Regions from separate parts of the Pantoea eucrina genome, predicted to be linked through region 1. Evidence: predicted binding sites of a transcription regulator. Region 1 holds the regulator's gene; the other holds the start of a gene.

Region 1 (14,954 bases):
GAAACCATATTTAATACCAATATCGAAGCGACGCAGGCTATTGCCCGTCAGCTGCGGTTACGTAACCTCGGCGGTATTATCATTATCGATTTTATCGACATGAGTAATGACGATCACCGCCGTCGCGTGCTGCATTCGCTGGAGAGTGCGCTGAGTAAAGATCGGGTTAAAACCGGTATCCATGGCTTTTCAGCGCTGGGCCTGGTGGAAATGACCCGTAAAAGAACGCGAGAAAGCATTGAGCATGTGCTCTGTGCCGACTGCCCGGTGTGTAAAGGACGCGGCTCGCTGAAAACGGTAGAGACCGTCTGCTATGAAATTATGCGTGAAATCGTACGTGTGCATCACGCCTATGACTCCGACCGCTTTCTGGTTTACGTCTCGCCGGCAGTAGGCGAAGCGCTGAAAACAGATGAGTCGCATGCGCTGGCCGAAGTCGAAATCTTTGTCGGCAAACAGGTCAAAGTTCAGGTTGAACCGCTCTATACTCAGGAGCAGTTTGACGTCGTCATGATGTAAGGCCTGCGGCCAGACGTTATTATCCAGTGACCAGCAAGGAGAGATGTGTGAGGCGGTTGCCAGGGATTTTGTTACTGCTGATCGCCACAGTGATTGTCATTGTGGCGCTGCTGGTGAGCGGGCTGCGTCTGGTGATGCCGCATCTCAACAGCTATCGCAGCGACATTCTGCAGACGGTTTCACGCATCAGCGGCGTCACTGCAGACGCCAGCGAACTGCAGGGAACGTGGCAGAATTTTGGCCCGACGCTGCAGGTACGCGATCTGCGCATTGATATGAAGCAGGATGGCGAACTGCACATTGGCCGCGTCACTCTTGCGCTGGATGTCTGGCAGTCGCTGCTGCACTGGCGCTGGCAGTTCCGCGATCTCACCTTCTGGCAGCTGCGTCTGGCGACGGAGCGGCCGCTGTTTGCCCGCGACAGCGATACCACCAGCATCAAGCCTGCTCAGATCAACGACCTCTTCCTGCGCCAGTTCGATCACTTCGATTTGCGCGACAGCACTATCCGCTTTCTGACGCCTTCAGGCCAGCATGCCGAGCTGGCGATACCGCGCCTCACCTGGCTGAATGAAGCCAGCCGGCATCGTGCTGAAGGCGAGGTCAGCCTCAGCAGTTTTACCGGCCAGCATGGTGTTGTGCAGGTCAGGCTGGACTTAAATGATACCCGTGGCCTGCTGAACGACGGTCGCATCTGGATGCAGGCAGACGATGTGGATGTGCGCCCCTGGATTGGCCGCTGGCTGCGTGATAACACCAGTCTGGAGAGCGTGCGTATCAGCCTGGCGGCGTGGGCCAGCCTGCGCGATGGCGAACTCTATGCGGGTGATGTGCTGATTAAACAGGGTGGGGCGCGCTGGCGCGGCGAGCAGCGCGACCATCAGCTGCAGATTGACGGACTGACCGCGCACCTGGCGCGCTCGCGCGACGGCTGGAGCCTGAACATACCGCAGACCCGGCTCAGCACCGATGGCGTGGCCTGGGCGCCCGGCCGGATTGCGCTGCTGTGGCAGCCTGAGGATAAAGCGGCAGCGGAGATCCGCGTGCGTGCTACCCGGCTGGACCTGCAGCGGTTTGCACCGCTGGTGCCGCTGATTGGCCCGCTCTCGCCGACGCTGCTGGATACCTGGCGTGCGCTGCAGCCGCGCGGTTATATCGATACGCTGGCACTGGATATTCCGCTGGCGCAGCCGGAGCAGACGCGACTGCAGGCAACGTGGCGCGATCTGGCATGGCATAACTGGAAGCTGCTGCCGGGCATCAGCAATCTCAGCGGGCGCGCCAGCGGCAGCGTAAGCAATGGTCAGGTTGATCTCAGCATGGGGCAGGCTGAAGTGCCCTATGGTGATATGTTCCAGGCGCCGCTGGATATTCATCAGCTGAGTGGCCAGCTGAGCTGGCTGCGCGACCGTCATGGCCTGACGCTGGCCGGACATCAGCTGGATGTGCAGGCGCGATCGCTCTGGGCGCGCGGTGATTTTCGCTATCAGCAAAACAGTGACACTGCACCACGGCTCGATATTCTGGCCGGCATTCGCGTAACCGACGCGGGTGATGCCTGGCGCTATCTGCCGGAACCGCTGATGGGGCATAACCTGACGCACTACCTGAGCGAAGCGATAAAAGGCGGGGAGACGGATAACGCCACGCTGCTGTTCGCCGGCGATCCGCGCCTGTTCCCGTTTAAGCATAACGATGGCATGTTTGAAGTTCAGGTGCCGCTGCGCAACGCCGCGTTTCGCTTTCAGCCGGGCTGGCCAGCCCTGCAGAATCTGGATATCGATCTCGATTTTGTGAATGACGGCCTGTGGATGCGCGCCGATAAGGCGCGCCTGGGCAAGGTCGGGGCGCGTAACGTCACGGCCGTTATTCCGGATTATCTTAAAGAGAAACTGCTGATCGCTGGCGACCTGAGCGGGCAGGGAGAGGATATCGGGGCCTACTTTAATGAGACGCCGCTGAAATCGTCGCTCGGCGCTGCGCTGCAGCAGCTGCAGGTTGGGGGCAATGTAAAAAGCACGCTCAACCTGGAGATCCCGCTGGATGGCGAACAGGTACACGCCAGCGGCAACGTGGTTATGAATAACAACACGCTGCATATTAAACCGCTGAAGAGCACGCTGACGCAGCTGACAGGACGTTTCCGCTATAACAACGGCAACCTTGAAAGCGAAGAGATGCAGGCAAACTGGTTTGGTCAGCCGCTGGGCGTGACCTTCAGCACGCAGGAGAATCCGCAGGATTTTGGCGTTAACGTCCGCCTGCTGGGCGACTGGCAGCCCGCGCGTCTCAGCGTGATGCCAGCGGCGGTAGCGCGTCAGCTCAGCGGTTCACTCGCCTGGCAGGGCGATGTGGATATTACGCTGCCGCATAGCGGAGGCGCGACCTACAGCGTCGATCTCAGGGGCGATGGCAAAGCAGTAAGCAGTCACTTACCTGCGCCGCTGACAAAGTCTGCCGGTGAGACGCTGCCGGTGACGGTTAAGGCGAAAGGCGATCTGAACGGCTTTATGCTCAGCGGCAGCGTGGGCGAGATGCACCGCTTTAACAGCCGCTGGCTGCTGGAGCCGCAGCTGCGCGTCGAACGCGGCATCTGGCAGAACCAGACCACGGCAACGCCGGCGCTGCCGGCGCAGCGCGGTATGGTATTAAACCTGCCGCCGCTGGATGGGGAGGCCTGGCTCGGTGTACTGGCCGGAGCGGGCGGCAGCGGAGAGGGCGCCACGCAGGTGGGTGGGGTCGGCTTACCGGGCGACGTCACGCTGCATACGCCAGCCCTGACGCTGGGCGGACAGCAGTGGCACGATCTCAGCGCCACTCTGCTGCAGGGCACGGGCGGTGATGCGCAGCTGAAGCTGGAGAGTCGTGAAGCGCGCGGCACGCTGACAACAGCGCAGCGTGCACCGTGGCGCATCAATCTGAACTACCTTTATTACAACCCGCAATGGAAAGAGACCGGCAGCAAGCAGGCGTCATCACCGTTCAGCGGCGACAGCGGCATCGATTTCAGCCAGTGGCCTGCGCTGCAGCTTAACTGCGATGAGTGCTGGTTGCGCGGACAGAAGTTCGGCCGGATGGCTGCGACGCTGACGCCGCGCGGAGAGACGTTAGCACTCACTAACGGGATTGTGGACAGCGGCAGCGCCCGGCTCAGCATCAGTGGCGAATGGGTTAATTCACCGGGCAATCTGCGCACCTCGCTGAAGGGACGCCTGAGCGGCAGCAATATTAATGACGCCACTAACTGGTTCGGTATGAACACGCCGCTGCGCGATGCGCCGTTTAACGTGGATTATGACCTGCACTGGCGCGCCGCGCCCTGGCAGCCTGCTGAGGCGTCGCTGAGCGGCACGCTGAAAACGCACTTTGGCAAAGGAGAGATCGCCGATGTCAATACCGGACGGGCAGGACAGCTGCTGCGTCTGGTCAGTTTTGATGCGCTGCTGCGCAAACTGCGTCTGGATTTCAGCGATACCTTCAGCGATGGCTTCTATTTTGATTCAATCAACGGCACCGCCTGGATCGAAAACGGCGTCATGCGCACCGATAACCTGCTGGTAGATGGGCTGGAGGCAGATATCGCGATGCAGGGCCGGATCGATCTGGTACAGCGGAAGATCGATATGGAAGCGGTCGTGGCGCCGGAGATCTCCGCGTCGGTCGGTGTGGCAACGGCGTTTGCGATCAATCCGGTGGTTGGCGCCGCCGTTTTTGCCGCCAGCAAGGTACTGGGACCGCTCTGGAACAAGATTTCCCTGCTGCGCTATCACATCAGTGGCCCGCTGGATAAACCGGAAATCAGTGAAGTGCTGCGCAAAGCGCGCGACGCCGGCAGCAAGTGAATTTGACGCCGTCGGGGAATTGCCGCAGGCTATGACTATCTGAGCACATAATGAGTGAGAAACGATGACTCTGAATCTGGTAAGTGAGCAGTTACTAGCTGCGAACAGCATTAATCAGCAGGACCTCCATTCCCTGTTAGGGCAGCTTTCAGAACGTCGTCTGGATTATGCCGATCTCTATTTTCAGTCCAGCTTCCATGAATCCTGGGTGCTGGAAGATAAAATTATTAAAGATGGCTCCTACCATATCGATCAGGGCGTTGGCGTACGTGCCGTAAGCGGTGAAAAAACCGGCTTCGCTTATGCAGACCAGATCACCCTGAATGCGCTACGGCAGTCTTCAGAAGCCGCGCGCAGTATCGTACGCGAGCAGGGCAATGGCACCGCACATACGCTGCAGGCAGTAATGCAACGTTCGCTCTATGCGCCGGTTAACCCGCTCGATAGCCTGACGCGCGAAGATAAAATCGCCCTGCTGCATCGCGTGGACCGCGTGGCGCGCGCGGCCGACCCGCGCGTACAGGAGGTCAATGCCAGCCTGAGCGGCGTTTATGAACAGGTGCTGGTTGCGGCAACCGATGGGACGCTGGCAGCCGATATTCGTCCGCTGGTGCGTCTGTCAATCAGCGTGCAGGTGGAAGATCAGGGCAAGCGCGAGCGCGGCTCAAGCGGCGGCGGCGCGCGTACCGGCTATGAATTTTTCCTCGCCGATGAGAGCGGTGACGTCCGGGCTGACGCCTGGGCGCGCGAAGCGGTGCGTATGGCGCTGGTTAACCTCTCTGCAGTTGCAGCCCCAGCTGGCGCGCTGCCGGTCGTGCTGGGCGCTGGCTGGCCGGGTGTGCTGCTGCACGAAGCGGTAGGACATGGCCTTGAGGGCGACTTTAACCGTCGTGAAACGTCGGTATTCAGCGGCAAGATGGGGCAGCTGGTTGCTTCGGAACTCTGCACCGTGGTGGATGATGGCACGCTGGAGGGGCTGCGTGGCTCGCTGGCGGTGGATGATGAGGGCGTTCCGGGTCAGTACAATATGCTGATCGAAAATGGCGTCCTGAAGGGCTATATCCAGGATAAGCTTAACGCCCGCCTGATGGGTGTGCCGCCAACCGGTAACGGCCGGCGCGAATCGTATGCGCATCTGCCGATGCCGCGCATGACTAATACCTACATGCTGGCGGGCAAGTCCACGCCGCAGGAGATCATCGAAAGCGTGGAATATGGCCTCTATGCGCCTAACTTCGGCGGTGGTCAGGTCGATATCACCTCGGGCAAATTTGTCTTCTCTACCTCAGAGGCGTATCTGATTGAGAAGGGTAAAGTTACCCGGCCGGTCAAAGGCGCTACGCTGATTGGTTCCGGCATTGAAGCGATGCAGCAAATCTCAATGGTCGGTAACGATCTGGCGCTGGATAAAGGCGTCGGCGTATGCGGTAAAGAGGGACAGAGCGTCCCGGTTGGCGTGGGCCAGCCGACGCTGAAGCTGGACAAAATCACCGTAGGCGGCACCGCCTGAGGTGCTGAACCTCTGTCACTATAAGGGCTGCCTACGGGCAGCCTTTTTTGTGGCTGCGTCAGCTATAAATGCCTCCGATTCAGCCACTTTGGCAAAAACAGACATCGCGCTAAGTCGTGCGATTATTTATTCGGATTAAAAAGTGATTTATGTCACGATTTGTAGAAAACATATAGTCAGGAACGTTATTATACGCGCGCTGGGTTTATGCACTGCATTCCGTTACGGACCAGACAGGCTGATGATACGCTATGATTAGCGCAGGGCGGCCTGAAGGTTACTGCCATTTTTCTGCTGCCTGCTTAACCATTCCCGGTGCGGCACAGCGTGGGGGTAAAAGCGGTGCGATCCCGGCAAGGTCGAACTAAGGAACCGAAATGAGTGTGCTTCCGGTATTTGTCGTATTCGGGCTATCTTTCCCGCCCATCTTCATTGAACTACTGGTTTCGCTGGCGCTGTTCTGGCTGGTGAAACGTGTGCTGACGCCAAGCGGGATCTACGATCTGGTCTGGCATCCGGCCCTGTTTAACACGGCCCTGTATTGCTGTGTGTTTTATCTTGTATCCCGTCTATTCATCTGAGGTTTTAAGTGAAAGCGCTCATAAGAAAAATCGCGCGTTACGCGATTACGCTCCTGCTGGTTATCATCGCCGTCGTGATTGTCTTCCGCGCCTGGGTGTTCTACACCGAATCCCCGTGGACACGCGATGCTAAATTCTCTGCGGATGTGGTGGCTATCGCACCTGATGTCACCGGTCTGATCACCGACGTGCCGGTACATGATAACCAGCTGGTGAAAAAGGGCGATACGCTGTTTATCGTCGACCGGCCGCGCTATCAGAAAGCGCTGGCGCAGGCGCAGGCAGACGTGGACTACTATCAGGCGCTGGTGAGTGAAAAACGCCGCGAGGCGGGACGCCGTAATCAGCTCGGTACCAGCGCGATGTCGCGTGAGGCGATTGAACAGGCTAACAGCGATCTGCAGACCAGTGAACATCAGCTGGCGAAATCGATCGCTACCCGCGATCTGGCGGTTATCGATCTCGACCGTACCACGATCAAAGCCCCCTCTGATGGCTGGGTGACCAACCTCAATGTCTATGAGGGTGAGTTCATTACGCGCGGCTCCGTGGCGGTCGCGCTGGTACAGCAGCACTCTTTCTACGTGCTGGCTTATATGGAAGAGACCAAACTCAGCGGCGTGCGTCCGGGCTTTCGCGCTGAAGTCACGCCGCTGGGCAGCAATACCGTGTTACGCGGCACGGTGGACAGCGTGGCTGCCGGGGTGACCAACAGCAGCAGCAGCATTGATAATAAAGGTATGGCAACGGTGGACTCTAATCTGGAGTGGGTGCGCCTGGCGCAGCGCGTGCCGGTGCGTATCCGTCTTGATGCCCAGCCTGGCAACCGCTTCCCGGCAGGCACAACCGCGACCGTGGTGATCACCGGTGAGCAGGATCGGCAGACCAACGCCTCGCCGCTGGCGCAATTCTTCAATCGCCTGCGTGAGTTTGGTTAAGCGGGGGCGTGATGATTGAGTTTTTGCGTTTCCCGATCAAGCTGACGTTTGCGCTGGTGGCCGCGCTGATGATTGGCTTTCACTTTCATCTGGAAACGCCGCGCTGGGCGGTGATGACGGCCGGTATTGTCGCTGGCGGTACCGCCTTTGCGGCCGGCGGCGATCCCTACTCCGGCGCGCTGCGCTATCGCGGCGTGTTGCGCATTATCGGCACCTTTATCGGCTGTATCGCTGCGCTGACTATCATGATCACCACCGTGCGTGCGCCGGTAGTGATGTTGCTGCTGTGCTGCATGTGGGCCGGTTTCTGCGTCTGGATCTCTTCGCTGATCAAAGTCGAAAACTCCTATGCGCTTGGGCTGGCAGGCTATACGGCACTGATTATCGTTGTAACCGCTGACGCAACGGGCGGGCTGACGCTCGCCCCCCAGTTTGCCGTTGAGCGCTGCAGCGAAATTGTGCTCGGGATCCTGTGTGCGATTCTGGCAGACATGCTGTTTTCACCGCGCTCCATTAAAAAAGTGATTGATGCCGAAGTGGATGCGCTGCTGGTGGCGCACTACAAACTGCTGCAGCTCTGCGTTGCGCATGAAGATAAAGATGAGGTGGATAAAGCCTGGAGCGCGCTGGTACGCCGCACCACAGCCCTGAACGGCATGCGCAGCCAGCTGATGATGGAGTCATCTCGCTGGCAGAACAGCAGTCGCCGGCTGAAGATGCTTAATACGCTGTCGCTGACGCTGATTACGCAGGCCGCTGAGACGTTTCTTATCCAGAACTCCCGGCCCGACTATATTCCGCCGCAGTTCCGGCTGCTGCTGGAAAAAGAGGCAAACAGCGCCGGTGAGGTGCATAAGCGCATGAAAGTGCTGCGTCGCGTTATCAGCGACAGCAGCAAAACGGTTCCGGTCACGCTGGCGAGCTGGACCGGAGCAGCGACTGAATATCTGCTGCTGATCAAAGGGATTAAATGCAACAGCCGTATCAGCGCCCTTGAAGAGAACATCCTGCAGCGGGAGGTTATCGTTCAGGCCCGTTCGGCTGAAACTCACCATGCGATGATCAACGGTATTCGCACCTTTGTCGCCACCGCGCTGGGGGCCCTGTTCTGGCTCTATACCGGCTGGACCTCCGGCAGCGGCTGCATGGTCATGCTGGGGGTGATCACCGCACTGGCGATGCGCATGCCCAATCCGCTGATGATGGCCAAAGATTTCTTTTACGGTATGGCGGTCGCCGTGCCGCTCGGGTTGTTCTACTTCACCTGGGTTCTGCCTGCCACGCAGCAGAGTGCGCTGCTGCTTTGCATCGCCATCGGCCTGCTCGGCTTTGTCGGCGGTATCTTTGTGCAGCGGCGGCAGATTGGCACGCTGGGCGCGCTGATCGGCACAATCAATGTGCTGGTGCTGGATAACCCGATGAAGTTTGAATTCAACGTGTTTCTGGATAACGCGCTGGGGCAGTGGATCGGCAGCTTTGTCGCCATGATGGTGATTTTGCTGATTCGCGATAAATCCAAAGCGCGTACCGGCCGCAAACTGCTGAATCGCCTGATGTATGCTGCTGTTGCAGCGCTGACGACGAATCAGGCCCGGCGCCGGGAAAACCATCTGCCGGCGCTTTATCAGCAGCTTTTTCTGCTGCTCAATCTGTTTCCGGGCGATATCGATAAATACCGTATCGCCCTGACGCTGATTATTGGTCATCAGCGGCTGCGTAATGCAGAAGTGCCGGTCAATGCGGAGCTCTCCGCTTATCACCGGCAGCTGCGACACACCGCGGACCGGGTTATCTCAGCCAGCAGCGATGATAAGCGACGCGACGCGTTCAAAACGCTGTTGCAGGAGCTGGCTGGCTATCAGGAGAAGCTGGCGCATTATAGTGCCCCTGCCAGCGTCACGGAGCCGGTCGCCCGCCTGACGCAGATGCTGGACAAATATCAGAACACCCTCATCCAGATTTAAGCCTGCCGCCCCGGGCGGCGGCGGGTTTATGCCACGCTGACACAAATCGGCTGCGCGTTGCCATCTATACTTTCCTGACGGATGCATACTGACAGGAGAATATCGATGTCCGCTTCTTTGCAGCAACATGAACTCTTCAAAACCGGCTTCTTCGCTGCGGGTCAATGGCATGCCGCCTCCGCGACGTTTGACGTAACCAATCCGGCGACCGGCGAGGTGATTGCCCGCGTCGCCAAAGCGGGTAAAGCGGAAACCGAACAGGCGATCGCTGCCGCGCAGCGCGCTTTCCCCGGCTGGCGGGATAAAACGGCCAAAGAGCGATCCGGGATCCTGATGCGCTGGTATCAGCTGATCGTGGAAAACAAACGCTGGCTTGCAGAGCTGATGACCGCCGAGCAGGGTAAGCCGGTCAAAGAGGCGGAAGGCGAAGTAGAGTATGCCGCGAGCTTTATTCAGTGGTTTGCAGAAGAGGCAAAGCGCGCTAACGGCGAGATTATTCCGCCCGCTAAACCCGGCTCGCGTATTCTGGCCACGCGTGAACCGGTTGGCGTGGTCGCGGCGATTACCCCCTGGAATTTCCCGATGGCGATGCTGACCCGTAAGCTTGGGCCGGCGCTGGCCGCAGGCTGCACCGGGATTATTAAACCGGCGAACAATACACCGCTCAGCGCGTTTGCCCTGATAGCCCTGGCGCAGCAGGCTGGCGTGCCGGACGGCGTGCTCAATGCCGTCGCGGGCGATACTCAGGCGATCAGCGACGCTATCATGGCCTCACGCGCAGTGCGCAAAATCTCGTTTACCGGTTCCACTGCCGTGGGCAAAACGCTGATGCGCAATGCGGCTGAGACGATGAAAAAGGTCTCCATGGAGCTGGGCGGCAACGCGCCATATATCGTCTTTGAAGATGCGGATATTGACGCTGCGGTACAGGGTGCGATTGCCAATAAATTCCGCAATGCCGGTCAGGTCTGCGTGAGCGTGAATCGTTTTTATATCCATGAGCAGATTTACGATCGCTTTGTTACGCAGCTGGCAGAAGCGGTTAATCAGCTCAAAGTCGGGAACGGTATGGATGAAGGCGTAATCGTCGGGCCGCTGATCGCTGCCTCCGCGCTGGAAAAAGTTGAAGAGCATGTGCAGGATGCGGTGCGTAAAGGTGGCCGAATTGTCACCGGTGGCGAACGGCATGCGCTGGGCGGCAATTTCTGGCAGCCCACGGTTATTGCCGGGGCGCAGGAGAGCATGATGCTGGCGCAGGAGGAGACATTTGGTCCGGTTGCGGCCTGCTTCCGCTTCAGCAGTGAAGAGGAGGTAATCGGGCGGGCGAATGATACCGAATATGGTCTGGCTGCCTACTTCTATACGCAGAATCTGCAGCGGGTGTTCCGCGTCGCTGCCGCGCTGGAAGCGGGGATGATCGGTATTAATGAGTGCGCGGTCTCTACTGAGGTGGCGCCGTTTGGCGGGATTAAAGAATCAGGTCTGGGACGCGAAGGCTCAGTGCTGGGTATTGAAGAGTACCTGGAAGTCAAAGCGCTGCATCTGGGCGGTCTCTCTTAGCAGGAGGATACAGCATGCGAACCGAGCGTTTCGATTTTGATGAAATCGTCGATCAGGCCCACTTCTACAGTCAGTTTGGCGAGCGTTTTATGCTGAACGAGGCCGCTATTCGCGATCCGGACGATCTCTGGCGGGTGATGACCGGTGAACAGCTTCCGCTGCCGCTGGAAATTGTCTTCGTTAATCTGGGGAGAGGGCAGAAACGCCGGTATAGCGCACTGATCCTGCTATTTGAAAAGGCAAAAGAGGAGCTGGAGGGCCAGCTCCGCTTTACCGCTCAGTAATACAACCCAAAAAGGGCCCCGCAAAGCGGGGCCAAAGGGTTCGTCAGGGGTGACGAGGAATTACTTATAGAGTTCGGCGGTCACATGATAGCTGTCGCCGGTACGCGCTTCGATGACGCGGTAAGCACTGGCGCCCTGCGCATCAGCTTTCTGAGAAAGCTGTTCGCGATAATCCATTGGTGAACCGCCGGTACCGCTGATTGAGATGGTGCTGCCAGCAGGCTGCAGATTTTGTGCTGATTCACTGGTAACCAGTTGAGCCGCAGAGGCGCCAAAGGCAAACAGAGAGAGCAGGCCAGCCGTTGCAAGAGTTGTTTTGATTTTCATGATGTATCTCCTCGTTAGCATCAACAACCTGCAGCTACACCAGAGTAAGCGGGTCGTCGATTAGCATCGGCGTTGTATCACGCCGGTTGACAGTTATTTATAGAGTTCAGCTGTAGCGTGGTATGTGTTGTCGTTATAAGCCTCGATAACACGATACGCTTTTGCGCCCTGCGCATCGGCTTTCGCATTCAGCTGCTGGTGGATATCCATTGGCGAGCCGCCCACGCCGCTGACGCTGATGGTGCCGGCAGACTGCAGGTTCGCTGCCTGATCGGCAGAAATAGAATCTGCTGCAGAAGCGCCAAATGAGAGTGCAGAAAGAATGCTTAGGGTGGCGATAGCCGCTTTAACGTTCATGGTATTTTCCTCGTCTGTGATTTTTATCTTTTTAGTTAGTGTGATTTGCGTCACGAAAAGAAGTATAGATCTAATCACGCGGGAAATTAATACTTCGCTAATAATGTTTCGTTGTTATCCTTTATCCTTATGCCACCTTTTTATAACGTTAAGTTATTAAAATCGGCTATTTTTCATCCGTTAAGCGCTTTTTTTTCGCAAAAACAGTGATCTGCGTCAAATTAACTTTTCGTGCCAAAGTTTATGGTCAATGCCGCTGCACGCTGGCGAGAAAATTAGTTAAAACGGGCGAAAGAGCGGTTACAGGCAGGAGAATATATGGCTGAGAGTAACAGGAGCTTAAAGGTCTGACCTATATCAGCCAGCCTGATAACCTTTAGCGATAAAGGCGGGGCGAAGTAACAGAGGACATCAGGTATCTGAACGCCAGAAGGTGCCGGCAGACTGGCCACCGGCAAAGAAGTGTTACAGCTCCTGCTCAAACAGCACCAGTACCGCGTCATAGAGCTGCTTAACGGTAAAAGCACGCGCCGGGGTGATGAAAATGGTGTCATCGCCGGCGATAGTACCCAGAATTCCTTCTGCTTTGCCGAGAGAATCGAGCAGGCGGGCAATCAGCTGCGCGGCGCCCGGGCTGGTATGAATCACGACCAGCGCTTCATTGTAATCGATATCCAGCACCAGGTTTTTCAGCGGGCTGGTAGCGGTAGGGACGCCCAGTTCAGCGGGCAGGCAGTAAACCATCTCCATTTTCGCGTTGCGCGTGCGCACCGCGCCAAACTTTGTCAGCATGCGGGAGACTTTTGACTGATTGATATTTTCAAAGCCATCTTCCTGCAGCGCCTGCACGATTTCGCCCTGAGAGCTGAATTTTTCTTCTTTAAGCAAGGCTTTAAATGCCTTGATAAGGTCGTCTTGTTTTGAAGGATTACGCATAAGCTACCAATGAATGAGAGGCGCAGCAGGCAACAAGCCTGCAGCTGATAAATTATTATGCATTTAGATGAATTTTTATGCAATGCGTCAGCAGCGACTTTCGCCATACGTCCGCGCGGGACGGGCATTCTAGCAGAAACTGGCTACGCACCAAAATCGCGCGCTGACGCGCAAAGCAGAGGTTGCAAAGTTGTTATACTATTGACGTGGTAACAACCAGATCGACGATCAAAGCCGTATATCTCTGCTGGCTGCGATAAGATCATTCAGGCGCTTCTGAAACAGAGCGGTATCGGAAGCAGATAGCAGCAGGCTGCCTGTGCGCAACGGCTATGTCGCTATCGCCTGAGATGTTGACTAAACTCGTAAGCTGATGGATTTCTGGCATATCTTTGCCCCATCTTAATAAGGAGTTCAGGATGAAAGTTGCCGTTCTCGGAGCCGCTGGCGGTATTGGCCAAGCGCTGGCTCTGCTGCTCAAAACGCAGTTACCCGCGGGTTCCGCCCTCTCTCTCTATGATATTGCACCGGTCACGCCTGGCGTGGCGGTCGATCTCAGCCATATCCCTACCGCTGTGACGGTTGAAGGTTTTAGCGGTGAAGATGCCACCCCTGCGCTGAAGGGGGCCGACGTGGTCCTGATTTCTGCCGGGGTAGCGCGTAAGCCCGGCATGGATCGCGCGGATTTGTTTAACGTTAACGCGGGCATTGTCCGTAACCTGATCGCGCAGGTAGCCAGCACGGCACCTAAAGCGCTGATTGGCGTCATTACTAATCCGGTTAATACCACCGTGGCGATCGCCGCAGAGGTGCTGAAAAAAGCCGGCGTTTACGATAAAAACCGGCTGTTTGGCGTCTCCACGCTGGATGTCATTCGTGCTAATACCTTTGTCGCTGCGCTCAAGGGTAAACAGCCAGGAGAAGTAGAGGTGCCGGTCGTGGGCGGCCACTCTGGCGTGACCATTCTGCCGCTGCTGTCGCAGGTGCCGGGCGTCAGCTTCAGCGAGCAGGAGATCGCCGATCTTACAAAGCGTATTCAGAACGCCGGCACCGAAGTGGTAGAAGCCAAAGCGGGTGGCGGATCGGCGACTCTCTCAATGGGGCAGGCCGCCGCACGCTTTGGTCTGTCGCTGATCCGTGCGCTGCAGGGTGAGGCCAATGTAGTTGAATGCGCCTATGTCGAAGGCGATGGTGAATATGCGCGCTTCTTTTCTCAGCCGCTGCTGCTGGGGAAAAACGGGATTGCCGAACGTCGCCCGCTGGGCACGCTGAGCGAATTTGAACAGCAGGCGCTGAACGGCATGCTGGAGACGCTGAAAAAAGATATTGCGCAGGGTGAAGAGTTTGTGAAGCAGTAACTCCTGTTACGCAGTGTGAAACGCCCGGCTGAAGCCGGGCGTTTTTGTTACAGTCCGCCAGATTTGAAGGTCTGCGTCGCCGCCGTGCCATTGCCGGCAGGCGTTTTGCGTCCCAGCGTTTCCATACGCACCTGGAAGGGCGGGAAAGGCATCTCAATATTGTGCTCCGCGAAGCCCCGCAGAATGAGCTGATGCAGCTCATGCCGCAGCGGCATGCGATGGCCCATCTCTGCCGCATGCACGCGCAGCTCAAACAGCTGAATACCCTGCTGCAGGTCCACCAGGTAAACTTCCGGCGGCGGCATATCCAGCACATAGGTGCAGCGCTCGGCCGCCTGTTTCAGTATGGTGGTGGCTTCTTCACTGTTTACGCGCGCCGGCGCCGGAATCGTCAGCACCACACGCGTAACGGAATCTGACAAAGACCAGTTCACGAACTGCTCGGTAATAAACGCTTTATTGGGCACGATAATCTCTTTCCGGTCCCAGTCGGTAATGGTGGTCGCGCGGGTGTTAATACGCGTAATGCTGCCGGTAAGATCGCGAATAGTGACGGTATCGCCGATGCGGATCGGTTTTTCAAACAGGATAATCAGGCCGGAGATAAAGTTGGCAAAAATCTCCTGCAGGCCAAATCCGAGCCCAAGACCCAGTGCAGCGACCAGCCACTGCAGCTTTGACCACTCCACGCCAATCATTGAGAAGCCTATCAGGCCCCCCATCAGCATCAGCGCATATTTGGTCAGCGTCGTAATGGCGTAGCCGGTACCCGGCGCGA
Region 2 (14,954 bases), 220 kb from region 1:
AGCGCGTGCCAATCCAGAACACCAGTCCCGTCATCAGAATGACAGGAATGAAGTTCGAGCCGATATCCGGATATTCTGCGCGCACCATGGCGCTATAAACCAGAATGCCCAGCAGAAAAAATGCCGCGGCCAGTGACGGCATGCCGTCCGGCATATTGCGATTGAGATAACGCTGGTGCAGGCACCATGCTGACAGCCCAAGCGCTATCAGCGGAAAAATGGAAAACGGCACAAAGCTACTGAACAGCGCCGAAAAGGAGCCGTTGATTGCTAAACCAGTGATAAAAGAGAGTAATAACGTTCCTTTATCACGAGGATGCTGCTCAATCATTTCATTATCCTTATCACGTTATTTTTCAGGGATTTCCAGGGTCACGGCCAGCCGCTCTTGTTCCCGGCGATACCAGTAGTAGGCGCCTTTGGCGATCATACGCAGCTGCAGTACCAGCCGCTCTTCCAGCTTACGCCGCTGGTCAGAGTCGACATCCAGCGCTTCAGCGCCGGCGCTAAAAACAATGGTCACCATCGCCTCAGCCTGCGCTTCGGTAAAGCTGCGCGGCATACGGCTTTCCAGCTCAAGGTAGTCAGCCAGTTCTGCGATAAAATGCTGGATCTCACGTGCAACAGCAGCGCGGAAGGCGGCTGACGTGCCGGAACGTTCGCGCAGCAGAAGCCGAAACGCATTCGGGTTGTTGCCGATGAACTCCATAAAGGTTGCCACCGACGTTTTAATGATGCTGCCGCCTTTCGCGATACGCTGGCGCGCCTGGCGCATCAGCTGGCGCAGCATCAGCCCGCTCTCATCAACCATGGTCAGTCCAAGCTCATCCACATCGCGAAAGTGACGATAGAATGAGGTTGGGGCAATGCCGGCTTCACGTGCCACTTCGCGTAAACTCAGGCTGGCAAAACTCCTTTCTGCACTAAGCTGACTGAATGCAGCTTCAATCAGCGAACGTCTTGTACGTTCTTTTTGTTGCGCCCGAACGCCCATTTTTGCGGCCTTGTGAGTAATCAGGCGCTCACTATAACAAACTTTTCAGCGTACAGCCGGGCAAACTTTGTCACCGCCTGTTAACCTCACTGAATGTCAAACTTCTGCATTTTTCACTGTTAGAATTCAGATGTGCGCGGCGAGATGTTAGAATCTCGTTGTAAAAATGTATAGAAGAATAGGACGTACTGGTATGCAAAAGTCTTACGATTACGATGCCATTGTAATTGGCTCCGGTCCGGGCGGCGAAGGTGCGGCGATGGGGCTGGTCAAGCAGGGAGCGCGCATCGCAGTGATCGAACGCTACCACAACATTGGCGGCGGTTGTACACACTGGGGAACCATCCCTTCCAAAGCGCTGCGTCATGCCGTCAGCCGCATCATTGAATTCAATCAGAACCCGCTCTACAGCGATCATACCCGTCTTCTCCGCTCCTCGTTCGCTGATATCCTTAACCACACCGAAAATGTTATCAGTCAACAGACTGCCATGCGCCAGGGCTTTTATGAGCGTAACCGCTGTGAACTCTATCAGGGCGACGCGCATTTTGTTGATGCCAACACGATAGAGGTGGAGCAGCCTGATGGCACCCGCGAGCAGCTTACGGCAGAAAAATTTGTCATTGCCTGCGGCTCACGTCCCTATCACCCGGCCGACGTCGACTTTACACACCCGCGCATCTACGATTCCGACTCTATCCTGAACCTGCATCATGAACCGGGTCATGTGATCATCTATGGTGCCGGCGTGATTGGTTGCGAATACGCCTCTATCTTCCGCGGTCTTAACGTCAAGGTCGATCTCATCAACACCCGCGATCGTCTGCTGGCGTTCCTCGATCAGGAGATGTCCGACTCTCTCTCTTACCACTTCTGGAACAGCGGTGTGGTGATCCGTCACAACGAAGAGTTTGAGAAGATTGAAGGCGTCAGCGATGGCGTGATCATGCACCTGAAGTCCGGCAAAAAAGTCAAAGCGGATTGTCTGCTGTATGCGAACGGCCGCACCGGGAACACCGACTCGCTTTCGCTGGAGAACGTGGGTCTGGAAGCGGATGGACGCGGCCTGCTCAAAGTCAACAGTATGTATCAGACCGCGCAGCCACATATTTATGCCGTGGGTGATGTGATTGGCTATCCAAGCCTGGCTTCCGCCGCCTACGATCAGGGGCGTATTGCTGCTCAGGCGATCATCAAAGGTGAAGCGAGTGCGCATCTGATCGAAGATATTCCGACCGGTATCTACACCATTCCTGAAATCAGCTCGGTAGGAAAAACAGAGCAGCAGCTGACCGCGATGAAAGTGCCTTATGAAGTGGGTCGTGCGCAGTTTAAGCATCTGGCACGCGCGCAGATTGTTGGCATGCACGTCGGCAGCCTGAAAATCCTGTTTCACCGCGAGACAAAAGAGATTCTGGGGATCCACTGCTTTGGTGAGCGCGCAGCGGAGATCATTCACATCGGTCAGGCCATTATGGAGCAGAAAAATGGCGGTAACACGATTGAGTATTTCGTGAATACCACCTTTAACTACCCCACCATGGCTGAAGCCTATCGCGTGGCCGCGCTGAACGGATTAAACCGCCTGTTTTAACGCGGCGTCAAAATGGCCCTGCATATGGGTTTTGATTGCTTCTGCCAGCTGCTCATAGCGGCTGCGCAGAGGCGAACCTGGCCGGTAAACCAGCGCGATAGTGCGCTGCGGTACCGGTTTATAACAGGGCAGATAGCAGACACCATCGCGCACGCGCTCTTTAGGCACCGCCAGTGAAGGCAGTAGCGTAATGCCGCTGCCGGCCGCCACCATATTACGCAGCGTTTCCAGGCTGGTGGCGCGAAAATGGGTATCTTCGTCCGCACCCGCCTCAAAGCAGAAGCCCATCGCCTGGTCGCGCAGGCAGTGACCATCTTCCAGCATCAGCAGTTTTTCACCCGCCAGATCGGACATCGGCACGCGATCGCGATCGTGCCACGGGTGATCTTTGTAGATCGCCAGCTTCATGGGCTCATCAAACAGCGGCACTTCAATAAAGGCTTCACTCTCTTTAACCAGCGCCAGAATAGCGCAGTCAAGTTTCCCGCTGTCGAGCTGTGCCAGCAGCTGCTGAGTCTGTGCTTCATGCAGATACATCTCCAGCTTCGGGAAAGTCTGATGCAGCATAGGAATAATATTGGGCAGCAGATAGGGGCCGGTCGTGGGGATCAGTCCGATATGCAGCGGTCCGGACATCGCTTCACCCTGCTGGCTGGCCATCTCTTTCAGCACCTTAACCTCACGCAGTACGGTTCGCGCCTGATCAACCAGCAGTAATCCTGCCTGGGTGAACAGCACTTTACGGCTGGTACGTTCCAGCAGCATGACGCCCAGTTCATCTTCCAGCTTGCGGATCTGTCCGCTCAGAGTCGGCTGACTGACATGACAGGCATCAGCAGCGCGACGGAAATGGCGGTGTTCCGCAAGTGAAACCAGATACTCGAGATCGCGAATGTTCATTAATATCCTCCAAACCACGATAGCCCGTGGCGATAGATAGAATAGCAACGAACGATTGGCCCTATCAAGCTATGCACGGGAATAATAGCGCTCACTGATTTAAGCCCATGCATTTGTAGAAAAATTTATTTATTTGCTGAACATGTGCCGGGGCTGAACGCTTTTACAAAAAACGCTTTTTACGCAGCAAATCTGTTTTGCTGAACCCAATCACTGTGCTGGCGGGGAGTGCCGGTACGCTGATGATGTGCCTATAAAAATATGCAATTCCGAAGCCAGAGGTTGGCGGGCTTTTTATAAAGCCCGCTTTTTTTATGGCGTATCAAACCGGCCAGCGTCCGGGAGCGGCTATTGCAGACGCGCCTGTGCTTCGCGAATCGCCTGGGCTACCTGCTGCGGCGCAACACCACCGCGCGCGTTACGCTTGTCGAGGCAGGACTGCAGCGAAAGCACCGGATAGACATCCTCTTCGATGACGTCACTGAACTGCTTCAGCTGAGCCAGACTCAGCGCTTCCAGCGCCACACCCTGCTGGATAGCCGCGACGACCGCTTCTCCCACAATATGATGCGCCTCGCGGAACGGCACGCCTTTCGCGACCAGATAGTCTGCCAGCTCAGTGGCATTGGCGTAGCCCTGTTCAGCCGCTTCCTGACAACGCGGACGTTTAACCTGAATACCATCCAGAACCAGCACTGACATATGCAGACAGTCGAGCCAGGTATCCAGCGCGTCAAACAGCCCTTCTTTATCTTCCTGCATATCTTTGTTGTAGGCCAGCGGCAGGCCTTTCAGCGTCATCATCATGCCGGTCAGTGCGCCCTGGACACGGCCGCATTTACCGCGAATCAGCTCCAGCGCATCCGGATTTTTCTTCTGCGGCATCAGCGATGAACCTGAGGTGACTTTATCAGACAGCTCGACGAAGCCCGCCTCGCCCGTGTTAAAGAAAATCAGGTCTTCTGCAAAGCGCGACAGATGCACCATGCCAATTGACGCGTCGGAGAGCAGCTCCAGCACATGATCGCGATCGGATACGGTATCCAGGCTGTTACGCGTTGCCGAAGCAAAACCGAGCCAGCCTGCCAGCTGCTCGCGGTCAATCTCATAAGCGGTACCGGCCAGCGCACCACAGCCCAGCGGGCTGACATCCAGCCGCTTCAGCGTATCCTGCAGACGGCTCTCATCGCGCGCCAGCATTTCGGTATACGCCAGACACCAGTGGGCGAATGTAACCGGCTGCGCGCGCTGCAGATGCGTATAGCCCGGCATGACGGCATCCTGATTCGCTTCTGCCGTCGCCACCAGCGCGCTCTGCAGCTGACGCGTCGCGTCCAGCAGCAGGGCAACCTGCTCTTTGCACCAGAGCTTCAGATCGGTGGCAACCTGATCGTTACGGCTGCGTCCGGTATGCAGCTTTTTACCCAGCGCCCCGACCTTATCGATCAGCTTGCCCTCGACCCAGCTGTGAATATCTTCTGCATCGCTTTCCAGGATCTGTGACGGATTCGCGCGTACGTCCGCCAGCAGCTCGTTCAGCGCCGCTTCAAGCTGCTGCTGTTCCGTTGAGGTTAAAACGTTCACGGTTACCAGCGCTTTTGACCACGCCACAGAGCCGGTAATGTCCTGCTCCGCCAGGCGGTAATCAAAACGCAGTGAATCATTAAACTGTTTAAACCGCTGGTCTGCTGCCTGCGAGAACCGTCCGCCCCAAAGTGCCATCTGCTTGCTCCTAAAATCGTGTTGAAAAAGGCGGCCTGAGCCGCCCTTATATAACTGCTGCCGCGTGCTTACTTCTTCTGCTCGTTCAGCGCACGAATGCGCGAAGAGAGGGAGAACAGGCGAATAAAGCCGCCCGCGTGACGATGGTCATACACCTCATCTTCACCAAAGGTGGCGAACTCTTCTGAGTAGAGGCTGTTAGCCGATTTCTTCTGAATCGCCGTAGCCTGACCTTTGTAAAGCTGCAGAACCACTTCGCCGTTGACCTCTTCAGCCAGCGATGCCGCCGCCGCCTGAATAGACTGGCGCAGCGGCGCGAACCAGCGACCATCGTAAACCACGTAAGACATCTCCTGGCCCAGCTGCTCACGCCATTTGAAGCTGTCGCGATCCAGAACCAGCTGCTCAACCGCACGCAGCGCATTTACCATGATGGTACCGCCAGGGGTTTCATAGCAGCCGCGTGATTTGATGCCAACCAGACGGTTTTCCACGATATCGATCCGGCCAACGCCATGTTTAGCACCCAGTACGTTGAGTTTTTCCAGGCACTGGAACGGGCTCAGCTGCTCGCCGTTTACGGCAACCACGCAGCCTTTTTCAACGGTCACGGTGACATTTTCCGGCTGGTCCGGCGCTTCAAGCGGATCCACGGTCCATACCCAGCAATCTTTATTCGGTGCATTCCACGGACTTTCCAGCACGCCACCTTCGGTGGAGATATGCCACGCGTTCTCATCGCGGCTGTAGATCTTCTCCAGCGACGCGGTCGTCGGGATATTGCGCTCTTTCAGATAGTCGAGCAGCGCCTCACGCGAACGCAGATCCCACTCGCGCCATGGCGCAACAACTTTAAGCTGTGGTGCCAGCGCGGTATAGGTGGTTTCGAAACGCACCTGGTCGTTGCCTTTACCGGTTGCGCCGTGGCACAGCGCGTCAGCACCCACTTTCAGCGCCAGTTCAACCTGCGCTTTAGCAATGATAGGACGCGCCATTGACGTGCCCAGCAGATAGGTGCCTTCATACAGGGCACCGGTCTGCAGCACCGGATAGACGTAATCGCTGATGAACTCTTCACGCAGATCCACTACGTGACATTCAGATGCGCCCGACTGCAGCGCTTTTTTCTCAACGCCTTCCAGGTCGGCCGGGTCCTGACCAATATTGGCGACAAACGCCACAACTTCGCAGCCACCGTAATTCTCTTTCAGCCATGGAATGATGGCTGAGGTATCGAGGCCGCCTGAGTAGGCCAGAACGATTTTTTTAATGTTTTGCGTGCTCATGTCTTAATCCTTGATTATGCGAGAATCCGGGTGCCAATCGACACGCCGTTGAAAAGGTCGGGCAGCTGCTCAGCATGGCGCCAGCTGGCGATATCGACCGGACGGCCCAGCGTGCGTGCCGCATCCAGCGCAGCGTTGACTTTAACAATCATACCGTCGGTAATAATGCCCTGCGCAATCAGCTGTTCCGCTTTCGCTGCGGTCATTTCAGCGATGCGCTGGCCTTTGCCGTCGAGAATGCCGCTGACGTCAGAGAGCAGCACCAGATCGGCTCCGATAGTGGCTGCCAGCGCCGTCGCTGCCTGATCGGCATTCACATTCATCAGCGCTCCGCCGGCAGTGATGCCAATTGAGCTGATAACCGGCATATAGCCTGCATTAAGCAGCGTATTCAGCAGCGCAGGGTTGCCCGGCGTGGCCTGCCCGACATGCCCCAGCTCTTCGTCAAACTGCGCGACGCTGACCAGTCCGGCATCGCCCAGACACAGCCCGACAGCATTAATGCCGTAACGGGTTGCCCACGCCAGCAGCGTTTTATTCGCAGTGCCCGCCAGCGCGCCGGTAATAATGTCGATTTGATCGGCGGGTGTAACGCGCAGGCCATCTTTCTTTTTCACCGGCAGCGCGAGCTTTTTCATCAGTTCGTCGACCAGACAGCCGCCGCCGTGCACAATCACCAGCGGACGCTGATGTTCATTACGATACGCCAGCAGCGCATCAAACAGCCGGGCCAGTGCTTCTTCGCTATCCAGCAGTACGCCGCCCAGTTTAATGATCAGTGGATTGCTCATGGTTACGTTATCCGTCCGTTAAATCAGAGAGAGTGTTTCAGGGAAACCGAAACGAATATTCAGACACTGAATCGCCTGTGATGACGCGCCTTTCAGCAGGTTATCTTCTGCCGCAACCACAATCAGATGCTCATCCTGTACGGCAAAACCGATATCGCAGAACGGCAGGCCCACTACCGCTTTCAGCGCCGGTACGCCGTTGTCATAGAGGCGCACCAGCGGCTTGTCGTGATAGGCCGCATAAAACGCATCGGTCACATCCTGCTGCGTAATGCCCGCTTTCAGACGGCAGGTGATGGTTGCGAGAATACCGCGGGGAAAATTACCCAGATGCGGGGTAAAAATAACCGGCGCGCCAAGATGGGCAACTATTTCCGGATGATGACGGTGGTTAAACAGGCCGTAGGGCTGCAGGCTCACTTCGCAAAAGCTGGTCGCGACGCTGGCTTTACGCCCGGCTCCGCTGACGCCGCTGGTGGCATTGATTACCGGCCACTGCGCGTCATTCAGCAGATCCGCTTTGAGCAGCGGCTTCAGCGCCAGCTGCGCTGCGGTGGGATAGCACCCAGGCACGGCCACCAGCTGGGCCTCTTTAATACGTTCGTGATTCCATTCGGCCAGACCATATACCGCGTTATCCAGCCACGCCTGATGCTGATGACTGAAGCCATAATAGCGGGTGTAGAACGCCTCATCGTTGACCCGGAAGGCGCCTGAGAGATCGAAGACCACGCAGCCTGCTTTCAGAAATTCAGGTGCCAGATCGTGGCTGACTTCATGCGCCGTCGCGAGGAACACCACATCGACTTTCTCTGCCCACGCCGCCGGATCGCTCAGCGGCTGCAGCGGCAGATCCACGATACCTTTCAGCTGCGGATGGAGATCGGAGAGCAATTTTCCGGCATCCGGGCTTTGCGCTGAAACCGCTAAAGCGGTTATGTTCATATGCGGATGGCGATTCAGGTAAGTGGCAAGCTCTACGCCAGCATAACCACTGGCACCAACGATCAGCGTATTCAACATCAGGCTGTATACCTTTTTACAGTCAACGTATCGGGTCGCGGCCGTGCCCCGTTGCCCACGATGCCGTTTGCACTTTTTCAGTTCACATGCAGACGACGTTAATGTATTTTTATTCACTATTAGTGCATGAATATTGATACATCCTAACCTAAGGACCGTCAACAGTGAAGTCAAAAATTCCACCTTTTATCGAACTCTACCGCCAGTTGATCGCCTCACCGTCAATCAGCGCAACCGACAGCGCGCTTGACCAGAGCAACGAAAGTTTAATCAATTTGCTGGCGGGCTGGTTCCGCGATCTGGGCTTCAGCGTTGAAGTTCAGCCGGTGCCGGGCACGCGACATAAGTTCAACCTGCTGGCGCGCAGCGGTGAAGGCGCAGGCGGACTGCTGCTGGCGGGTCATACTGACACCGTACCCTTTGATGACGGACGCTGGACACGCGATCCGTTTGTCCTGACTGAACATGACAATAAACTTTACGGGCTGGGCACGGCAGATATGAAAGGCTTCTTCGCCTTTATTCTCGATGCGCTGCGCGATGTTGACGTCACTACGCTTAAAAAACCGCTCTATGTGCTGGCGACCGCTGACGAAGAGACCACGATGGCAGGTGCCAAATATTTCTCTGAGTCAGCCCGGCTGCGCCCCGACTGCGCCATTATCGGTGAGCCTACCTCGCTCAAACCGGTGCGCGCCCACAAAGGCCACCTTTCACACGCTATCCGCATTGAGGGCCAGTCAGGCCACTCCAGCGATCCGGCGCGCGGCGTAAATGCGATTGAGCTGATGCACGCCTCTATTACAGAACTGATGAAGCTGCGCCATACCCTGAAAGAGCGCTATCACCATGATGGCTTTGCCATTCCTTATCCGACTATGAACTTTGGTCATATTCATGGTGGTGACGCGGCTAACCGCATCTGCGCCTGTTGCGAACTGCATATGGATATCCGGCCACTGCCGGGCCTGAGCCTGAACGATCTGGATGGCTTGCTGAATGAAGCGCTGGCACCGGTGAGCGCCCGCTGGCCTGGCCGCCTGACCGTAGGCGAACTGCATCCGCCTATTCCGGGTTATGAGTGTCCGGCCGATCATGAACTGGTTACGGTGGTGGAGAAGCTGCTGGGCGTGCCGACGGAAGTGGTCAACTACTGTACCGAAGCGCCTTTTATTCAGCAGATCTGCCCGACGCTGGTGCTGGGACCAGGTTCAATCGAGCAGGCGCATCAGCCGGATGAATTTATCGATACCGCATTTATTAAGCCAACTCACGCCCTGATCACGCAGGTTGTGCAGCATTTTTGTCACTGATAGATAATCTGCGGGGCATTTCACTGTTTAATCAGCAAAATGCCCCGTCATTATCTGGTGTTTGCTGATAAGAATAACTTATCTCTCTCTATCCCCGATAAAACTTATCACTTTCCGCACGTTAGCTGCCTGTTTTCGTCAGTTCAGGCTAATTGACGGAGTTCACAAATCGTGGCTAGATAAAAGATGATGTTATACCCGCTGGTTGGGTCCAGAGGGGTTAAAAGACGATAAGGGTGTCAGGGTCAAATGAACGAACAATATTCCGCAATGCGAAGTAATGTCAGTATGCTCGGCAAACTGCTCGGGGATACGATAAAGGATGCACTGGGAGAGAACATTCTCGATCGGGTGGAAGCCATCCGCAAACTCTCTAAGTCATCCCGTGCAGGCAATGACTCTCATCGCCGGGAGCTGCTGTCAACGTTGCAGAACCTTTCTAACGATGAGCTGCTGCCGGTGGCCCGCGCCTTTAGTCAGTTTCTTAACCTTACTAACGTGGCTGAACAGTATCAGACCATTTCACGCAGCGGCGATGGCGCTAACCATCCGGAGCTGCTGAAAAAGACGTTTGAGCGCCTGAAGCAGCATAGCGATCTCAGCGAAATGGCTATCCGTCAGGCGATTGAAGAGCTGTCGCTGGAGCTGGTCCTGACCGCACACCCGACTGAAATTACCCGCCGCACCCTGATCCACAAGCTCGGCGAAGTGAACAGCTGCCTGGAGCAGCTCGACCACGCTGATATTACCGACTATGAGCGCAATCAGGTGATGCGCCGTCTGCGCCAGCTGGTAGCCCAGGCGTGGCATACGGATGAGATCCGTAAATATCGCCCTACCCCGGTCGATGAAGCGAAATGGGGCTTCGCTGTCGTGGAAAATAGCCTGTGGGAGGGCGTGCCCGCGTTTCTGCGTGAACTGAATGAGCAGGTTGAAGAGACGTTTGGCATTCAGCTGCCGGTGGATTTTGTGCCGATTAAATTCACTTCGTGGATGGGCGGCGATCGTGACGGCAACCCGAACGTGACCGCACCTATTACCCGCCACGTCATGCAGCTGAGCCGCTGGAAAGCAGCCGACCTCTTCCTGCGCGATGTAGGGGTGCTGATCTCTGAGCTGTCGATGTCAGAATGCAGCGACGAAGTACGCGTAATGTGCGGCGATCCGGACGCAATTGAACCTTACCGCATGATCCTGAAACGCATGCGCAGCCAGCTGATGAACACGCAGGCATATCTGGAGCAGCGCCTGAAAGGCGAACGCCTGCCGCGCCCGACCGATCTGCTGGTCTCCAATGAGCAGCTCTGGCAGCCGCTGTTTGCTATTTATCAGTCGCTGCAGCAGTGTGGTATGAGCATTATCGCTAATGGCCAGCTGCTGGACACGCTGCGCCGGGTAAAATGCTTTGGCGTTCCGCTGGTGCGCATCGACATCCGCCAGGAGAGCACCCGTCATACCGAAGCGATTGCGGAAGTTACGCGCTATCTCGGCCTCGGCGACTACGAAAGCTGGTCAGAAGCGGACAAACAGGCGTTTCTGATCCGCGAACTCAATTCAAAACGTCCGCTGCTGCCGCGCCAGTGGGAGCCGGGCGACAACACGCGCGAAGTGCTGGAAACCTGTAAAGTCGCCGCCGAAGCGCCGCAGGGTTCCATCGCGGCCTACGTGATCTCTATGGCGAAAACGCCTTCTGACGTGCTGGCGGTTCATCTGCTCCTGAAAGAGGCGGGCATTCCGTACGCTATGCCGGTCGCGCCACTGTTTGAAACGCTGGATGACCTGAACAACGCCAATGATGTTATGACGCAGCTGCTGAATATCGACTGGTATCGCGGCTTTATCAACGGCAAACAGATGGTAATGATTGGCTATTCCGACTCGGCAAAAGATGCCGGCGTGATGGCGGCCAGCTGGGCACAGTATCAGGCGCAGGACGCGCTGATTAAAACCTGTGAAAAAGCGGGCATTACCCTGACGCTGTTCCACGGGCGAGGCGGCTCCATTGGCCGTGGCGGCGCGCCTGCGCACGCTGCACTGCTCTCTCAGCCGCCGGGCAGTCTTAAAGGTGGCCTGCGCGTGACAGAACAGGGCGAAATGATCCGCTTTAAATATGGCTTGCCGGAAGTCACCATCGCCAGCCTCTCGCTCTATACCGGGGCCATTCTGGAAGCGAACCTGATGCCGCCGCCGGAGCCTGAACAGGAGTGGCGGGAGATCATGAACGGCCTTTCTGCGCACTCCTGCGCCATGTATCGCGGCTACGTCCGTGAAAATGCTGACTTTGTTCCCTACTTCCGCTCTGCCACACCGGAGCAGGAGCTGGGCAAACTGCCGCTGGGCTCACGTCCGGCTAAACGTCGTCCGACCGGTGGCGTTGAATCCCTGCGCGCCATTCCGTGGATTTTTGCCTGGACGCAAAACCGTCTGATGCTGCCAGCCTGGCTCGGCGCCGGCGCGGCGCTGCAGAAAGCGATGGATGAAGGTCATCAGGATCAGCTGGAAACGATGTGCCGCGACTGGCCGTTCTTCTCAACCCGCCTCGGGATGCTGGAGATGGTCTTCTCCAAAGCTGACCTGTGGCTGGCCGAGTATTACGATCAGCGCCTGGTTGATAAAGCGCTCTGGCCGCTGGGTAAACAGCTGCGCGACCAGCTGGAAGCGGATATTAAAGCGGTGCTGACCATTGCAAATGATGCGCATCTGATGGCGGATCAGCCGTGGATTGCCGAATCCATTGCGCTGCGCAACGTGTATACCGATCCCCTGAACGTGCTGCAGGCAGAGCTGCTGCTGCGCGCCCGTGCGCAGGAAGTACGCGGTGACGAACCGGACGCGCGGGTTGAGCAGGCGCTGATGGTAACCATCGCCGGCGTGGCCGCCGGCATGCGCAACACCGGTTAGCCGATACAAAAAAAGGAGCCTCAGGCTCCTTTTTTATTCTCTCTGCAGCAGTCCGGATTAAAGCAGCTGGGCGAGACGGTTCAGATCCGACTGCAACGCACCAGCGGTAACATCACGTCCGGCACCGGGTCCGCGGATCACCAGCGGATTATCGCGGTACCAGCGGCTCTCAATGGCAAAGACGTTATCGCACGGCAGCAGCGCTGCCAGCGGATGTTCAGGCCGCACCGCTTCCACGCCGACGCGGGCTTTACCGCTGGCATCAAAGCGCGCCACATAACGCAGCACCAGGCCCAGCTCCTGCGCCGCTTCGTAGCGCTGCAGCATCTGGTTATTCAGCTCGTCTGCGTTTTCAAAAAAGTGATCAACCGATTCCGCCTCACAGTCGACTGGTACCAGCGACTCTACCCGCACCTGATCCGGCTCGATATCGTAGCCCGCCTCACGCGCCAGGATCACCAGCTTGCGCTTCACATCCTGCCCGGAGAGATCGACGCGCGGATCGGGTTCGGTCAGCCCCTGCTGCCACGCCTGATCCACCAGCTCGCTGAAGGGAACGCTGCCGTCAAACTGCAAAAACAGCCACGACAGCGTGCCGGAGAAAATTCCGCTGATGGAGAGTATTGAGTCGCCACTTTCGCGCAGGTCGCGTACCGTGTGGTTAACCGGCAAACCGGCACCGACCGTCGCGTTATAAAGCCAGTGGCGCCCGGTTTTGGCGAAGGCATCGCGGATCTGACGCCAGCTCTGGCTGTCTGATGCGCCAGCCACTTTATTTGCGCTGATCACGTGAAAACCGTGACTGGCAAAATCGAGATACTGCTGCGCCAGCGGCGCGCTGGCGGTTACGTCAAGCACCACCAGGTCATCAAACGGATGCGCGCGCATCCACAGAAACAGCGACTCCTCATCCAGCGCCTGCGCTTCATCGTCGAAAAAAGCCAGCGTGCGGCTGGCATCCAGCCCTTCGTAACTCAGCAGGCTGCGACGACTGTCAGCCACGCCAGCCAGCACAAACTCAAAGCCGGTACGGGCGGAGAGCGTTTCCTGCTCGCGGGCGAACAGCTCCAGCCAGCGCGCGCCGATATTGCCCTTTCCGAACAGCATCAGGCCGATACGTTTTTCTGCGCGAAACAGCGACTGATGCAGTCCCTGAATCAGATGGCGGGTCGGTCCTGTGCGCAGCACCGCGACCAGGCTGATATGCTCTTCTGACTGCCAGACAAACTCAACCGGCTGATCTTTAATCTGCTGCCAGAAACGGTGGCTGTGCAGCGGATTGCGCGTTACGCCAGCTCCCACCAGCGCCACCAGCGCCATGCCATCGCGCAGCTGCAGATGGCCCGGCAGCGCCGCATCCTGCAGCAGCGTAAAGGCACTGTTAACCACTTCCGCGGTATAGCAGAGCTGCAGCAGGCGACGATCGGGATGCAGGCCGCTTGCCAGCGGACGCAGCTGGGCGCGCTTCAGCAGCTGATCGATCTCTTTTTGCTGCGTAGCAAAATCGTGACCTTCAGCAAGCTGGATCTCCACCAGACAGACATCGTCGTGACTGGTGACAATACGCGCGCCGGTGCCGGAGGCCAGCACGCGCTCAATACGGGTTGAACCCTGCTCAGGCTGATAGCTGCAGCGCAGCTGTAAATCGATATCGCTGCTGGAGACCGGCTGCAGCGTACGGGTATGGAGTACCGGCGCCGCCAGTCGCGCCAGCTCGCTGGCTTCATCCAGCCGCAGCAGCGGCAGCAGGCAGGCATCGGAAACTTTGCGTGGATCGGCGCTATAGACGCCAGCCACATCGCTCCAGATGGTCACGCGCCCCGCACCCGCGAGCGCCCCGATCTGGGTAGCGGAATAGTCAGAACCGTTGCGCCCCAGCAGCACGGTTTCACCTGCCTCATTACGACTGATAAAACCGGTGACGACCAGACGCTTATGCGGATGCTGCGCCAGCAGCGCCTGCAGCAGCGGCCAGGATTTTCCCTCATCCACCTGCGGCTGAGCCGCGCGCTCCGCCCGCAGAAAATCACGTGCGTCCAGCCAGGCGGCGTCAACATCGCGCTGACTCAGTACCGCAGCCATCAGCCGCGCCGACCAGATTTCGCCATGCCCGACCACTTCTGCATATACCGCTTCAGTTATCGCGCCATCCAGTAGCGCCGCCAGGCGCTCCAGATCGCGGATAAAAAGGGTAGTCAGCCGGTCGGCCGCCTCCGCTGGCAGCAGCGCAGCAATCAGCTCGCTGTGGTAGCGGCGAAGCGTCTGCTGCACCTGGTGCGCCGAGAGGCGATCGCTCTGGCTCAGCTTCAGCCAGCCGATCAGCTGATTCGTGGTGCTGCCTGCGGCAGAGACCACCATGAGATCGCCTGGCTGACTGTAATCAGCCATAATGGCCGCTACGCGCTGGTAGCAGCTGGCATCCGCCAGGCT

The links. Region 1 encodes ArgR, which controls arginine synthesis, uptake and breakdown. Its sites were predicted from a motif close to ANTGAATAAAAATACANT; they were not measured.
Region 2: argC (N-acetyl-gamma-glutamyl-phosphate reductase) is a predicted target of ArgR. The motif match lies at 8,411-8,428, and genes of this name have one in related genera.

Annotation. Positions count from the first base shown of each region.
Region 1 is NZ_CP083448.1:3,002,956-3,017,909, reverse strand. Features, by position in the region: gene rng (ribonuclease G) at 1-519, shown strand, start outside; gene yhdP (AsmA2 domain-containing protein YhdP) at 567-4,361, shown strand; gene tldD (metalloprotease TldD) at 4,426-5,871, shown strand; gene aaeX (p-hydroxybenzoic acid efflux pump operon protein AaeX) at 6,249-6,452, shown strand; gene aaeA (p-hydroxybenzoic acid efflux pump subunit AaeA) at 6,461-7,390, shown strand; gene aaeB (p-hydroxybenzoic acid efflux pump subunit AaeB) at 7,402-9,354, shown strand; gene LAC65_RS14240 (NAD-dependent succinate-semialdehyde dehydrogenase) at 9,460-10,914, shown strand; gene LAC65_RS14235 (barstar family protein) at 10,929-11,198, shown strand; gene yhcN (peroxide/acid stress response protein YhcN) at 11,259-11,525, opposite strand; gene yhcN (peroxide/acid stress response protein YhcN) at 11,619-11,882, opposite strand; gene argR (transcriptional regulator ArgR) at 12,348-12,818, opposite strand; gene mdh (malate dehydrogenase) at 13,238-14,176, shown strand; gene mscM (miniconductance mechanosensitive channel MscM) at 14,224-14,954, opposite strand, start outside.
Region 2 is NZ_CP083448.1:3,225,481-3,240,434, forward strand. Features, by position in the region: gene LAC65_RS15350 (YijD family membrane protein) at 1-331, opposite strand, end outside; gene fabR (HTH-type transcriptional repressor FabR) at 350-994, opposite strand; gene sthA (Si-specific NAD(P)(+) transhydrogenase) at 1,188-2,588, shown strand; gene oxyR (DNA-binding transcriptional regulator OxyR) at 2,571-3,488, opposite strand; gene argH (argininosuccinate lyase) at 3,837-5,210, opposite strand; gene LAC65_RS15375 (argininosuccinate synthase) at 5,279-6,496, opposite strand; gene argB (acetylglutamate kinase) at 6,511-7,287, opposite strand; gene argC (N-acetyl-gamma-glutamyl-phosphate reductase) at 7,306-8,310, opposite strand; gene argE (acetylornithine deacetylase) at 8,475-9,623, shown strand; gene ppc (phosphoenolpyruvate carboxylase) at 9,873-12,524, shown strand; gene LAC65_RS15400 (bifunctional aspartate kinase/homoserine dehydrogenase II) at 12,582-14,954, opposite strand, start outside.